3 regions of the Brevundimonas sp. 1080 genome follow, and region 1 is predicted to be linked to each of the others. Evidence: predicted binding sites of a transcription regulator. Region 1 holds the regulator's gene; each other region holds the start of a gene.
The links. Region 1 encodes LexA, which represses DNA repair genes until DNA is damaged. Its sites were predicted from a motif close to ATGTTCNCNANNTGTTCT; they were not measured.

Region 1 (4,360 bases):
CGCCGCCGCCATGACGACCAGTCACGAAACCTGGATCAGTCAGGAGGACATGGACGTGATGCGCGATTCCGGCCTGGCGCACATCCTGTCGGTGTCAGGGCTGCATATGGCCATCGTCGGCGGGTTCGTCTTCTTCGCGGTGCGTCTGGGCGTGGCGGCCTGGCCCTGGTTGGCCCTGCGGGTTCACGGCAAAAAGGTCGCGGCCTTGGCGGGCCTGACGGCGGTCGGGGTCTATCTGGTGGTTTCGGGCGCGCCGCCCCCGGCCGAGCGGGCCGCCATCACCGCCTCCATCGCCTTTCTGGCCATCCTGCTGGATCGACAGGCGGTGACGATGCATGGGCTGGCCGTCGCGGCCTTCATTGTTTTGGCCATTCAGCCTGAAGCCATCGTCACGCCGGGCTTCCAGATGTCGTTCGCGGCGACGGCGGCCTTGGTCGCCTTGGTCGAGGCCTGGCCGAAGCGCCCGCGCGAAATATCCGCGCCCTGGCCGATTTTGGCAGTCCAACGGTTAGGCGGGTGGCTCACGGCGGCTGTGGCGGCCAGCGTCGTCGCCGGATTGGCGACGGCACCGTTCGCCATGCAGCATTTCAACCGCACCGCCATGTACGGACTGCTCGCCAATCTCGGCACGTCGCCTGTGGCGGACTTCATCCTGATGCCCGCGCTGGCCTTGGGCGCAGCGCTGGAACCCTTGGGGCTGGGGGGACCGTTCCTGGCGGTTGCGGGATGGGGCGTGGATCTGATGCTGGCCATCGGCGCCTGGACGGCGGGATTGCCCGGCGCGGTCAAAACGGTCGCCAGCGCGCCGAACTATGTCCTGCCGGTCGCCTTTCTGGGCGTATTGTTCGTCTGTCTGTGGCAGGGCCGCCTGCGCTGGTTGGGACTGCCCTTCGCAGCCGCCGTCCTGATCTGGCCGCGTGAACCGACGCCGGACCTCTGGATTGGCGATGGCGGAACCAACGCCGCCTTTCAGCGTGATCAGGCGGTCGTCGTGCGGCCTGGCGTGCGCGAATTTGCAGTCGATCTCTGGTCACGAAGACGGGGGCTGACGATGACGGACCGGTCGGAGACGGGCTGGGTCTGCGACCGCTTCTCCTGTCGACCGGACACCCATGAGGCGGGGCCCGTGGCGATCTGGTGGGGGCGAAAGTCGCCGAGCTCCGATCAGATTGAGGCCTTATGCCGCGCAGCCCCCGTCGTCAGCGTCCGCGCCGTCGTCACTTCAATTCCAAGCGCCTGTCAGGATCGCCTTGTTTTGGACGGCGTGGACTTTGCGCGCGGCGGGGCGGTGGAGTTGTGGCGCGACAGTTCGGGCGAACCGAACCGGTGGCGCGCGGTGTGGACGGCCGACGTTCGCGGCGACCGCCCCTGGACGCGTCAGTCCGATCCGGAGGTCAGTGATACCGGCGCATGAGGCCGACCAGCTTACCCTGCACGGCGACCTGATCGGAGCCGTAGATTTTGGTCTCGTAGTTGCGGTTGGCGGGTTCCAGCGCGATCGACGCCCCCTTCTTGCGAAGGCGCTTCAGCGTCGCCTGCTCGCCCTCCACCAAAGCCACCACGATCTCGCCGGAGGCGGCGTTGTCGGTCGATTTGATCACCACCATGTCGCCGTTCAGGATACCGGCTTCGATCATGGAGTCGCCTTCGATCTCCAGCAGGTAGTGCTCGCCAGAACCCAGCATCGATTCCGGAACCGGATAGCGGGCGGTTTCATGCTCGATCGCGTCGATCGGCGTGCCGGCGGCGATCTTGCCCATCAGCGGCAGTTCGCGGGTGTCGTTGGCCGCCATCGGAGCCGCAGGTCTGACACCGCCGCCGCCCTCGATGACGTCGGGCTTGAACCCGGCGCGACCGCGCGGCGCGCCGGCCGTCGCCTGTTCGGGCAGTTTCGTGACTTCCAAAGCGCGAGCGCGGTGAGCGAGACGGCGGATGAAGCCGCGTTCCTCCAGCGCCGTAATGAGCCGGTGAATGCCGGACTTGGAAGCCAGATCGAGCGCCTCCTTCATCTCGTCGAACGAAGGGGAGACGCCGGTCTCCTGGATGCGTTCATGGATGAACATCAGCAGTTCGTGCTGTTTGCGCGTGAGCATCGCCAGGCCCTCATGCGCCCGCCGACGAATCGGAACGGGCCGTGAACATTTGTCGATGTTCTGTAAGTGTTCCTTGCTAATGTCAACTTAACGGCGAGGCTTGCCGCCGCGTGTCGGTCAGGCGGCCAGTAACTGACGGGTCGCCGCCTCGACATCGGCCTGACGCATCAGGCTCTCGCCGACCAGGATCGCCTGGGCATGGGCAGCCGAGACGCGCGCCACGTCGTCGGGCGTAAAGATGCCGCTCTCTGCGACCAGCAGAGCGCGCACGGGGCTGAGCATGGACAGCCGCTCCGTGGTTTCCAGATCGACCTCGAACGTGCGCAGCGAGCGATTGTTGACCCCAACCAGATCGCCGCCGAGCGCACAGGCGCGCGCCATTTCTTCCTCGTCGTGGGTCTCGATGAGCGCGTCCATGCCAAAGCGTTCGGCTTCCGACAGCAGTTCAGCGGCCAGGCTGTCATCGATCATGGCGAGGATGATCAGGATGCAGTCGGCGCCAAGGGCGCGGCTTTCGGCGACCTGCCAGGGATCGACCAGGAAATCCTTGCGCAGGCAGGGCAGGGCGACGGCCTCGCGAGCCTGGCCCAGATAGGCGTCGTCGCCCTCGAAGCTGGGGCCATCGGTCAGCACGGACAGACAGGCCGCGCCGCCGGCCTCATAGGCGCGGGCCAAGGCCGGCGGATCGAAATCGGGCCGGATCAGGCCCTTGGACGGGCTGGCCTTTTTGATCTCGGCGATCAGGGCGGGACGACCGGTTTCCTCTCCGACGCGTTCCAAGGCGGCGCGAAAGCCGCGCGGGGTCGATGCGGCGCGGGCCAGGGCTTCGATCGCGTCCTTTGACGTCGCCGCCTTGCGGGCGGCGACGTCCTCGCGCTTGTAGGCGGCGATACGGTCCAAAACGTCGGTCATGCGGGCTCTTCGCTTTCCAGCGGCGTGGAGGTGATGCGGGCCAGGCGATCCAGCGCCTCGGCGGCTCGACCGTCGTCGATGGCGGCAGCGGCGAGCGCGGCGCCGTCGGCCAGATCGACCGCGCGATCGGACACGACGAGGGCGGCGGCGGCGTTCAGCAGCACGATGTCGCGGTAGGGTCCGGCCGCGCCGGCCAGAAGCGCGCGCAGGGCGACGGCGTTCTCTTCGGCGTCGCCGCCACGGATGTCTGCGATAGAGGCGCGCGACAGGCCGGCGTCCTCAGGCGTGACCTGAAAGCGGCGAACCGCGCCGTCCTTCCATTCGGCGACGTCCGTGGGGCCGGAAGTCGCCAGTTCGTCCAGGCCTTGGCCGTGAACGGTCCAGGCCCGGGTGGCGCCAAGCCGGCCCAGCACCTCGGCCAGCGGCTCCAGCAGGCGCGGATCATAGACGCCCATGACCTGTCGCCTTGCAGACGCCGGGTTTGAAAGCGGGCCCAACAGGTTGAAGACAGTGCGAAAACCAATCTCGGCTCGCACCGGTCCGACATGACGCATCGCCCCGTGATAGGCCGGCGCGAACAGAAAGCAGATACCGGCCTCGTCCAGCGCCTTCTTCTGCTGCGCCTGCGACGCCATCAGGTTCACGCCCAGGATCGACAAGACGTCGGAAGAGCCTGATTTCGAAGACATCGCCCGATTGCCGTGCTTGGCGACCTTAAGACCGGCTCCGGCCAGAACCAGGGCTGCGGCAGTCGAGATATTGTAGGTGTGCTGACCGTCGCCCCCGGTGCCGCAGGTGTCGATCACCTCATAGGGATGATCCAGCGTCAGCGCGGCTTCACGCATCGCGCCCGCGAAGGCGGCGATTTCGTCAACGGTCTCGCCGCGCATCCGCATGGCGGTGACGGCGGCGGCGACCTGCGACGGGGTCGGCTCGCCGCGCAGGCAGGCGGCGAAGAAGTCGTGCGCCTGCTGCGACGTCAGGGGATGGCCCTCGACCAGCCGGGCGAGGATCGGCTTGAACCCGTCGCCCACGGTCAGGCGGCCGCGAGGCGCTTTACGCCGGCGATCTCGAGGAAGTTGGCCAGCATGTCATGACCGTGTTCGGTGGCGATGGATTCCGGGTGGAACTGAACGCCGTGGATCGGGCGGGTGCGATGCTGCAAACCCATGATCTCGCCGTCGGCGGTCCAGGCGGTGACCTCAAGGTGGTCGGGCAGGGTTTCGCGCTTGACCGCCAGCGAGTGATAGCGTGTGGCGGTGAAGGGCGAGGGCAGGCCGGCAAAGACGCTCTGGCCCTCGTGCAGGATCGGCGAGGTCTTGCCGTGCATCAGGGTCTTGGCGCGGATGACGTCG
Region 2 (4,360 bases), on a different contig from region 1:
TGGACGGCTCGTCCAGCACATAGAGGACGCCGGTCAGGCCCGAGCCGATCTGCGACGCCAGGCGAATGCGCTGGCTCTCGCCGCCCGACAGGGTGCCTGAGGATCGCGACAGGTTCAGATAGTCCAGGCCGACGTTGTTAAGGAACCGCAGACGGTCGCAGATTTCCTTCAAGATGCGCCGGGCGATCTCCATCTGCTTTTCGGTCAGGTTCTCTTCCAGCGTCGAGAACCACAGATAGGCCTTGGAGATCGACAAGGTCGAGATGTCGGCGATGTCCTCGCCGCCGACCTTGACCGCCAGGGCCTCGGGCTTCAGCCGCTTGCCGTGACACGCGTCGCAGGGCGTCTCGGACTGATAGCGAGCCAGTTCCTCGCGCACCCAGGCGCTGTCGGTCTCGCGCCAGCGGCGCTCCAGGTTCGGCAGCACGCCCTCGAACGGCTTGAAGACCTCGTATTTGCGGGCGTTATCGTCATAGACGAACTGGATCTTCTCGGACCCCGTGCCGTGCAGGATGGCCTTGTGCGCCTGGGCGGGCAGGTCGCGCCACGGCTTGTCCATCGAGAAGCCGTAGTGGAGGCTCAGAGACTGCAGGGTCTGGGTGTAGAGCGGCGACGGCCCACGCGCCCATGGCGCCACGGCGCCCTTGTGAAGGGTCTTGTCGCGGTCCGGGATCACCAGATCGGCGTCGAACGCCAGCTTGACCCCCAGACCGTCGCAGACCGGGCAGGCGCCAAAGGGATTGTTGAACGAGAACAGGCGCGGTTCGATCTCGCTGATCGTGAACCCCGACACCGGGCAGGCGAAGCGTTCGGAAAATAGGATGGAGCGCGGCGCCGTCTCACCTTCCGCGGTCAAGGCCCATTCGGCGTTGGCGATGCCATCGGCCAGACTTAGCGCCGTCTGCAAGCTGTCGGCGTAGCGCGCTTCCTGATCCGGTTTGGTGACGATCCGGTCCACGACAATGTCGATGTCGTGCTTGAACTTCTTGTCCAGGGTGGGCGCTTCGTCGATCGGATAGAACTGGCCGTCGATCTTCAGCCGCTGGAAGCCCTGCCGCTGCCACTCGGCGATTTCCTTCTTGTACTCGCCCTTGCGGCCGCGAACGACGGGGGCGAGCAGCAGGATACGCTCGCCATCGGGCAGGGCGACCAGCTTGTCGACCATCTGGCTAACGGTCTGGCTTTCGATGGGCAGGCCGGTCGCCGGCGAATAGGGCACCCCGACCCGCGCCCACAACAGACGCATATAGTCGTGGATTTCCGTCACCGTGCCGACGGTCGAGCGCGGGTTCTTGGAGGTTGTCTTCTGTTCGATGGAGATAGCCGGCGACAGGCCCTCGATCAGGTCCACGTCCGGCTTGCCCATCAGCTCCAGAAACTGGCGGGCGTAGGCCGACAGGCTCTCGACATAGCGGCGCTGGCCCTCGGCGTAGATGGTGTCGAACGCCAGCGAGGATTTGCCCGACCCCGACAGGCCGGTCATCACCACCAGCTGTTCACGCGGAATATCGAGATCCACGCCCTTGAGGTTATGCTCGCGGGCGCCGCGAACGCGGATGAAGTTGTGCTTTTCGGTCATGCTGTCCGGAGAACGCGGAGGAGGGCCGGCGGGTCCGGCGCGTCATCGCTATATGGGGACGAAAATAGGCGATCAGCAAGAACGTTATGGGAACATTTTTGTCTGTGTCTTTGGGTTGTGCGCCCGCTGATCGAAGCTAGACTGGCGTCTCCGAAGTGGGGGTTGGATTTGAAACAGTTTGCGGGCCTTTTGGCGGCAGCAGCCTTAGCCAGTTGCAACTTCAATGCGACGCTTCCTAAATCCGATCCTGCTTTGAATGCTGAAGCCAAGGCGACCTTTGCAGACCTCGTAGCGGGCCGAGAATCCGCCATTTTGGCGCGCTTGTCGTCCGCAAATAAGCCTGCAGACGTGAAGGCGCAAATCCCCATGCTCCGCAACATGATCGGTCACGACACGGCTCCCGAACCGACGGTGACCGGCTACCAAAGCATGACAAGTACGAGCGGCCGCTTCTATGTCGTGGGTCAAGATTATACCTATCCCGACCGAGTGGCTCACGTTCAGACAAACTTCGTCAAAGAGGGTGACGCATGGAAAGTTGCGGGATTCAATGTGAACGTGACGATGACTGGAGCCCCAGCTAAAGCGCCTGCCGCCTAAATTTTATTCCGGCATCCACGCCTGCGTGTGCCGCACGAAACGCTCGCCCTTGGCCAGAAGCACGCCGCTGGCGTTGGCGACGCCCAGTTCCAGGCTTTCGGCGATGCGGCGGGCGCGTTCAATGAAGTGGTAGGCGGCGATGGGCGGACACAGGGTGCGCGCGGTTTCGACGAACAGCTCCAGCCAGCGATCGAAATGCCGCGCATCGATGGGAAGAGGCAGATGTTTCGGCATCGGCCTGCCTTGATAGACACCGGTCGACAGGGCGACCGACGACTAGAAAAGCTTCATCTGCGCCAGGTGTGGCGCCCAGTCGGTGATACGGTCCGCGAAGATCGGGCCGATCAGGGCGTCGTCGCGGACGCGGGCGTAGAAGCCTTCGACCAGGGCGTCGATCATGGCCTCGTCGATACCTGTCTCGTCACGCAGGCGCTGGACGGCGGCTTCGCGCCGCGCGGCGGCGCCGGCGGGGTCGTCGATGCGAAAACGGGTTTGCATGACGGCTGGTCTAGCGGCCGCCGTCCTATTGGTCGAGAAAGTCGCCGGCGTTGAACGACAGGATGCAGATAGCGTCTCCGCCCGTCGCATCGGTCGAGCAGGAATCGACGCCGAACAGGTCGGCCTCGACCTTTGCGGTCGAGCGGAAGGTGCGGCCGTCACGCTGGAATGTCGATCCGATCTTCTCGCTCCAGGGAATCAAGGCTGTGGCGAAGGCGGCGGCCGGCGCACCCGTGCAAGTAAACAGGATATATTCTGCGCCGTCCCCGTTGTCCGCGCGGCGATAGGCGTCGGCTGCGGCGGCCTGCTCCAGGCAGGCGGCATAGAGCCGCGCGTTGGGCGTCGGCGCCTGGGTCGGCACGGCGCTGTAGTTTGGGGGTGATGGCGGCGCATTCGGCGCGGTGGCGCAGGCGGCGCAAGCGAGGGCGGAGACGAGGACGAGCGTGATGACTGGCTTCATGGGGGTCTCCTCAAGGCCAAGCTTCTCACGCGGCCGTGTTCGACGCCAGACTTGCGCATTGCGGGATTACGACCCATCCTCCCTGTTCTGACGCGTTTTGCAGAAGGTTTGACGATCATGATCATCGCATTGGCCACCGGTTCCGCCCTGTCCGCCATGCTGCTCGTGATCCTCAATGCCAATCAGCCCAAGCCGAAACGCGTCCCCGTCCGCACTCGCGACACTCGACAAGGTCGCCGCTAGGACGCCGGACGGCACCACCCTTTTCGACAATCTGAGCCTGACGTTCGGGCCTGAGCGCACCGGCGTCGTCGGTCGCAATGGCGCGGGCAAGAGCACGCTGTTGCGTCTGATTTCGGGCGAAGCCGCGCCGGCTGAGGGGGCTGTCGCGCGAGCTGGAACGATCGGCGTGCTGGATCAGCGTTATGAGCCGGCGCCAGACGAAACCGTCGCGCGAACCCTCGGTGTAGAATCTGCGCTGGCTGTTGTGGCGCGGGTTTTGGCGGGGCAGGGAACGGCCGAGGATTTGGCCGAGGCGGACTGGACGCTGGAGACGCGTCTTGACGAGGCCTTGCGAGAGATCGGGCTGCCAGACCTGGACCTCGAACGCCTGACGTGCAGTCTCAGCGGGGGCGAGCAGACGCGGTTGCGGCTGGCGGGTTTGAGGCTGGCCCAGCCCGATCTGATCCTGCTGGACGAGCCGACCAATCATCTGGATGCACAGGCGCGGGCGCTGGTCGCCGATGTCATCGCGCGTTGGGACGGCGGGGTCGTGGTGGTCAGCCATGATCGCAACCTGTTGCGCCGCATGGACCGAATCCTTGAGGTGTCGAGCTTGGGCGTCGCCAGCTATGGCGGCGGCTATGACGCCTATGTCGAGCGAAAAGCGCTGGAACGCGAGGCGGCGACGCGGGATCTGGCCGAAGCCCAACGCGAACTCACGCGTGTCGGCGCGGAGGCTCAACAACGCGCGGAGGCTCAGTCGCGCCGCGACGCCGCCGGCCGTCGCAAGGCCGCCAAGGGCGATATGCCGAAAATCCTGCTGGGCGCCCGGGCCGAGCGCGCCGAAAATACGGGCGGACGCAGCCGGTTGCTGGCCGAACGACAGGCCGAGGCCGCGCAGGACGCCTTGGCCTCAGCCCAGGCGCGCGTAGAGCGAACGCGGACGCTGGCGATCCCGATGCCGACGACCGGCCTGCCGACGGGACGGACGGTGCTGACGA
Region 3 (4,360 bases), on a different contig from region 1:
TCGCCACAGCGCTGGTCGGCGGGTGGTTGCTGGTTCAGGGGCACGGCGTCTTCCTGGGGGTCGGCATGGACATGCCTGGCGCGGTGGGGCCGATCGCCCTGATGATCGCGATGCTGGTCCGCCCGCTGGCGCCGCGCTCGGGGCGGGCCTTGCCGATCTTCGCCGCCGCCAGCCTGGCGCTGGCCGTCGCGGTCGCCGTGGGGGCCAGGTTGGTCGCTTGATCCGGATGCGTTTCGCAGTCGTCCGAGCGATGAAACCGGGCTAAGCATACCGCTGCTGTTTCTCGGGGCCTCGGCGCATTTGCACCATCTTCACGTCAATCCGTTCACCGTCCTGTCGCTGGCGATAGCGATCCTGGGCGCGTGGACGGCTCTGGATCTGTTCAACCGCACCCGCGATCAGATCGGCGCGACGCGGTTGCGTTGGCTGGGCGTCGCCGCCCTGGCCTTGGGCGTCAGCATCTGGTCGATGCATTTCATCGCCATGCTGGGGTTCGAGGCCGAAGGCCCCGTCTTCTATGATCCCGGCCTGACGCTGGTCTCCTTCCTGCTGGCGACGGCCGGCACGTCCGCGGCCTTCCTGACGGCGGGGACAGCGCAGGCCAGCCCCTTGCGACTGGCGCCGGCGGCCCTGCTGATGGGCGGGTCCGTCGCCGCCATGCACTACGTCGGGATGGCGGCGATGCGGATGAACGCCGTCCTGAGCTATCAGCCCGTGCTGGTCGCCCTGTCGGTGCTGGTTGCGGTCGCCGCCGCCTACGCCGCCCTGATTGCGGCCCGCCAGGAGCGGAGCCTGGCCTGGCGCGCGGTCGCCGCCGTCATCCTGGGTCTGGCCATCGTCTCCATGCACCATGTCGGCATGGCGGCCCTGATCCTGACCCCGATCGCTGACGCAGGGCCGGTGGAGGGCGGGGCGTCGCCGGTGGTCCTGGCGGTCGCGGTGACGACCGGGGCGGTGACACTGCTGTTCCTCGCGCTGGGCGCCTCGATCGTGGATCAACGCGCCAATGTTCTGGCGGCCGTGGACGCCGGCGGCGTCGGCTTCTGGGAAGCGACCCTGCCGATGAAGACGACGATGATGTCGCACCGCGCGCGCGAAATCCTGTCCATTGATCCGTCCTGCCGCCTTGGCGCAACCGAGGTCGGCGATCGTCTGTCGCCCGAGGATTTGCCGTTGCATCGCCAGGCGCTGCAGCGCGCCTTGGCGGGAGAGGGCGAATATGATCAGGAATGGCGTCTGCCGGCCTCGGGTCGCTGGATCCATCTGCGCGGGCGCCTGATCCGCAGTCGTTCGGGCCGGCCGATTAAGATGTCGGGCGTCATCACCGACATCACCGATCGCCGCGAAGCCTTCGCCGCCCTGGCCGACAGCGAACGCTTGCAGCGACTGCTGATCAACGAACTGAATCACCGGGTGAAGAACACCCTGGCCACGGTGCAGTCCATCGCCCATCAGACGGCGCGGCGCACGCCGGACGTCGCCACCTTCACCGCCCTGTTCGAGGCGCGGCTGGTGGCCCTGTCCAATACGCAGAACCTGCTGACGGCCGCGAACTGGGAGCGTGTCGATCTGCGCGCCATGCTGGCTCAGGAACTGGCCCCCTATGCCGAGGAACAGGTTCGCCTGACCGGTCCGGCCGTCGATCTGAACGCGCAACAGACGTTGGGGATGGGGATGGTCTTTCACGAGCTGGCGGTGAACGCCGCCAAATACGGCGCCCTGTCGAACGCCTCGGGCTGTGTGCGGATCGACTGGTCCGTGGCGGAAGGCCATCTGCTGCTGGATTGGGTGGAAAGTGGTGGGCCTGCGGTGTCGCCGCCTCAGCGCAAGGGTTTCGGTTCGGTGCTGATCGATTCGACCATCAACCGCTCGCTGCACGGCTCGGCGGTCATGACTTACGACCCCGAAGGCGCCAGCTTCAGCCTGCGCCTTCCGCTTTAGCTGGCGTCAAAAACGGTCGTAGGTTTTGGATGTTCTCGTTTTGATCGATGAGAACATCTTGTGAACCAGAACAAACCATGCACATAGTCGACCTCACGAAACGGGGGCGGGTCCAGGCGGGTCTCTCCCAAGCTGAATGACGGGAATCATGGCAAGGGAGACGAAGGCAATGGCTTCACAGGCGGCACTCAAATTGGTGGGCAAGGACGACGGCGACAAGCAACGCGCCCTGGAGGCGGCGATCGCGCAGATCGATCGCGCCTTCGGCAAGGGTTCGGTGATGAAACTGGGCAAGGCGGGCGTGGTCGCCGAGATCGACAGCGTCTCGACCGGCTCGCTGGGCCTGGACATGGCGCTGGGCATCGGCGGCCTGCCGGTCGGGCGGGTGATCGAGGTGTTCGGCCCGGAATCCTCGGGCAAGACGACCTTGGCTCTGCACACCGTCGCGGAAGTGCAGAAGAAGGGCGGGGTCGCCGCCTTCGTCGACGCCGAACATGCGCTGGACCCGGTCTATGCCCAGAAGCTGGGCGTCAATCTGGATGATCTTCTGGTGTCGCAGCCGGACACTGGCGAGCAGGCGCTGGAGATCGTGGATACGCTGGTTCGGTCGGGCGCCGTCGATATTGTGGTCGTCGACTCCGTCGCGGCCCTGACGCCGCGCGCCGAGATCGAGGGCGAGATGGGCGACAGCCTGCCGGGCCTTCAGGCACGCTTGATGAGCCAGGCGCTGCGCAAGTTGACGGCCTCGATCTCCAAATCGAAATGCATTGTGCTGTTCATCAACCAGATCCGTCACAAGATCGGCGTCATGTACGGCTCGCCCGAGACGACGACGGGCGGCAATGCGCTGAAGTTCTACGCCTCGGTGCGTCTGGATATCCGCCGCACCGGCGCGATCAAGAACCGTGACGAGGTGGTCGGCAACACCACCCGGGTCAAGGTGGTCAAGAACAAGGTCGCCCCGCCGTTCCGCGAGGTCATCTTCGACATTATGTACGGCGAGGGCATCTCCAAGCTGGGCGAAGTCATCGACCTGGGCGTTAAGGCCGGCATCATCGAAAAGTCGGGCAGCTGGTTCAGCTATGACTCCACCCGGATCGGTCAGGGCCGCGAGAATGTGCGCGAGTTCCTGAAACAGAACCCCGACATCGCGGCCTCGATCGAAAAGGCCGTGCGCGCCTCGACCAACAAGATCGCCGACGAACTGCTGGGCACGCCCGAGCCGGACGAAGGCCAGGATCTGGAAGGCTAACACCAACATCCGTGACTGGGCGGACTTTCAGAGTTTGTCCCGGGCTCGGTCCGGTCTTTTCACCGCTACTCCGTCGCCCCTAGCGACCCGCCACCGACCCCGCGAAGGGCGGCGGAGCGACCCGCTCGACCTCGTGTCGAGCGGGTCTTTCTTTTGATAGCGGAGCATCTTCCCCTTTCGTCATTCCGGGTGTGCGCTGCGCGCCCGGAATGAAGAAAGAAAAAGTGGTGCCAAACGAAAACGGGCGACCCCAAGGCCGCCCGTTCCGTCTTCTGTGGATGTCCGCAACCGATCAGGCGGCGGCCTTCTCCGGGGCGAACTTGCCGTAGAAGGTCTCGTTCTTCGCCGCCATGTCGCGCAGCAACTGCGGGACCTTGAAGCGGTCGCCGTAGGTCGCGGCCAGACGGTCGGCGGTCTCGACGAACTTGGCCAGACCGATGCCGTCGATCATGCTTATGGGGCCGCCGGTCCAGGGCGCGAAGCCCCAGCCCAGGATGGCGCCCAGATCGGCTTCGCGCGGGTCGTCGATGACGCCCTCTTCCCAGCAGCGGGCCACTTCGACGGCCTGACGATACAGCAGGCGCGTCTTCAGCTCGTCGATCTGAGCGAAGGCGGTCGGCTCTTCCGGCTGGTCGATGCCCTTGGTTGTCGGAGCCAGTTCGCCCAGACCCTTCCAGATCGTCTTGGGCTTGCTGTCATAATCGTAAAAGCCCTTGCCGTTCTTGCGACCGAAGCGACCGCCCTCGACCATCTTGGCGACGATGTCGGCGCCTTCCGATGGGACGTATTTGTCGCCGAGATCCAGCGCCGTCTGTTTGGCGATCTTGTAGGACAGGTCCAGGGCGACGTCGTCGTGCATCTCCAGCGGGCCGCGCGGCATGCCGGTCATGCGGCCGACATTGTCGATTAGGGCCGGGCCGTAACCCTCTTCCAGCATCGCCATGCCCTCCATCAGGAAGGTGGAGAAGCAGCGCGAGGTGTAGAAGCCGCGGCTGTCGTTGACGACGATCGGGGTCTTCTTGATCTTCAGCACATAGTCCAGCGCCTTGGCGATGGCGGCCTGACCCGTCTTTTCGCCCAGGATGATTTCGACCAGCATCATCTTGTCGACGGGCGAGAAGAAGTGGATGCCGATGAAGTCCTCGGGCCGCACCGAGGCCTCGGCCA

Region 2: the regulator LexA is predicted to act here: its motif matches at 1,658-1,675, upstream of uvrA (excinuclease ABC subunit UvrA).
Region 3: the regulator LexA is predicted to act here: its motif matches at 1,992-2,009, upstream of recA (recombinase RecA).

Annotation. Positions count from the first base shown of each region.
Region 1 is NZ_JBEPMW010000003.1:406,485-410,844, reverse strand. It holds gene ABIC32_RS12635 (ComEC/Rec2 family competence protein) at 1-1,414, shown strand, start outside; gene lexA (transcriptional repressor LexA) at 1,395-2,093, opposite strand; gene trpC (indole-3-glycerol phosphate synthase TrpC) at 2,211-3,005, opposite strand; gene trpD (anthranilate phosphoribosyltransferase) at 3,002-4,039, opposite strand; gene ABIC32_RS12615 (anthranilate synthase component II) at 4,042-4,360, opposite strand, start outside.
Region 2 is NZ_JBEPMW010000001.1:86,831-91,190, reverse strand. It holds gene uvrA (excinuclease ABC subunit UvrA) at 1-1,579, opposite strand, end outside; gene ABIC32_RS00445 (hypothetical protein) at 1,742-2,179, shown strand; gene ABIC32_RS00440 (globin family protein) at 2,183-2,413, opposite strand; gene ABIC32_RS00435 (globin family protein) at 2,456-2,677, opposite strand; gene ABIC32_RS00430 (hypothetical protein) at 2,703-3,137, opposite strand; gene ABIC32_RS00425 (ABC-F family ATP-binding cassette domain-containing protein) at 3,313-4,360, shown strand, end outside.
Region 3 is NZ_JBEPMW010000002.1:771,371-775,730, reverse strand. It holds gene ABIC32_RS09195 (M20/M25/M40 family metallo-hydrolase) at 1-221, shown strand, start outside; gene ABIC32_RS09190 (MHYT domain-containing protein) at 301-1,941, shown strand; gene recA (recombinase RecA) at 2,111-3,193, shown strand; gene ABIC32_RS09180 (3-hydroxyacyl-CoA dehydrogenase NAD-binding domain-containing protein) at 3,486-4,360, opposite strand, start outside.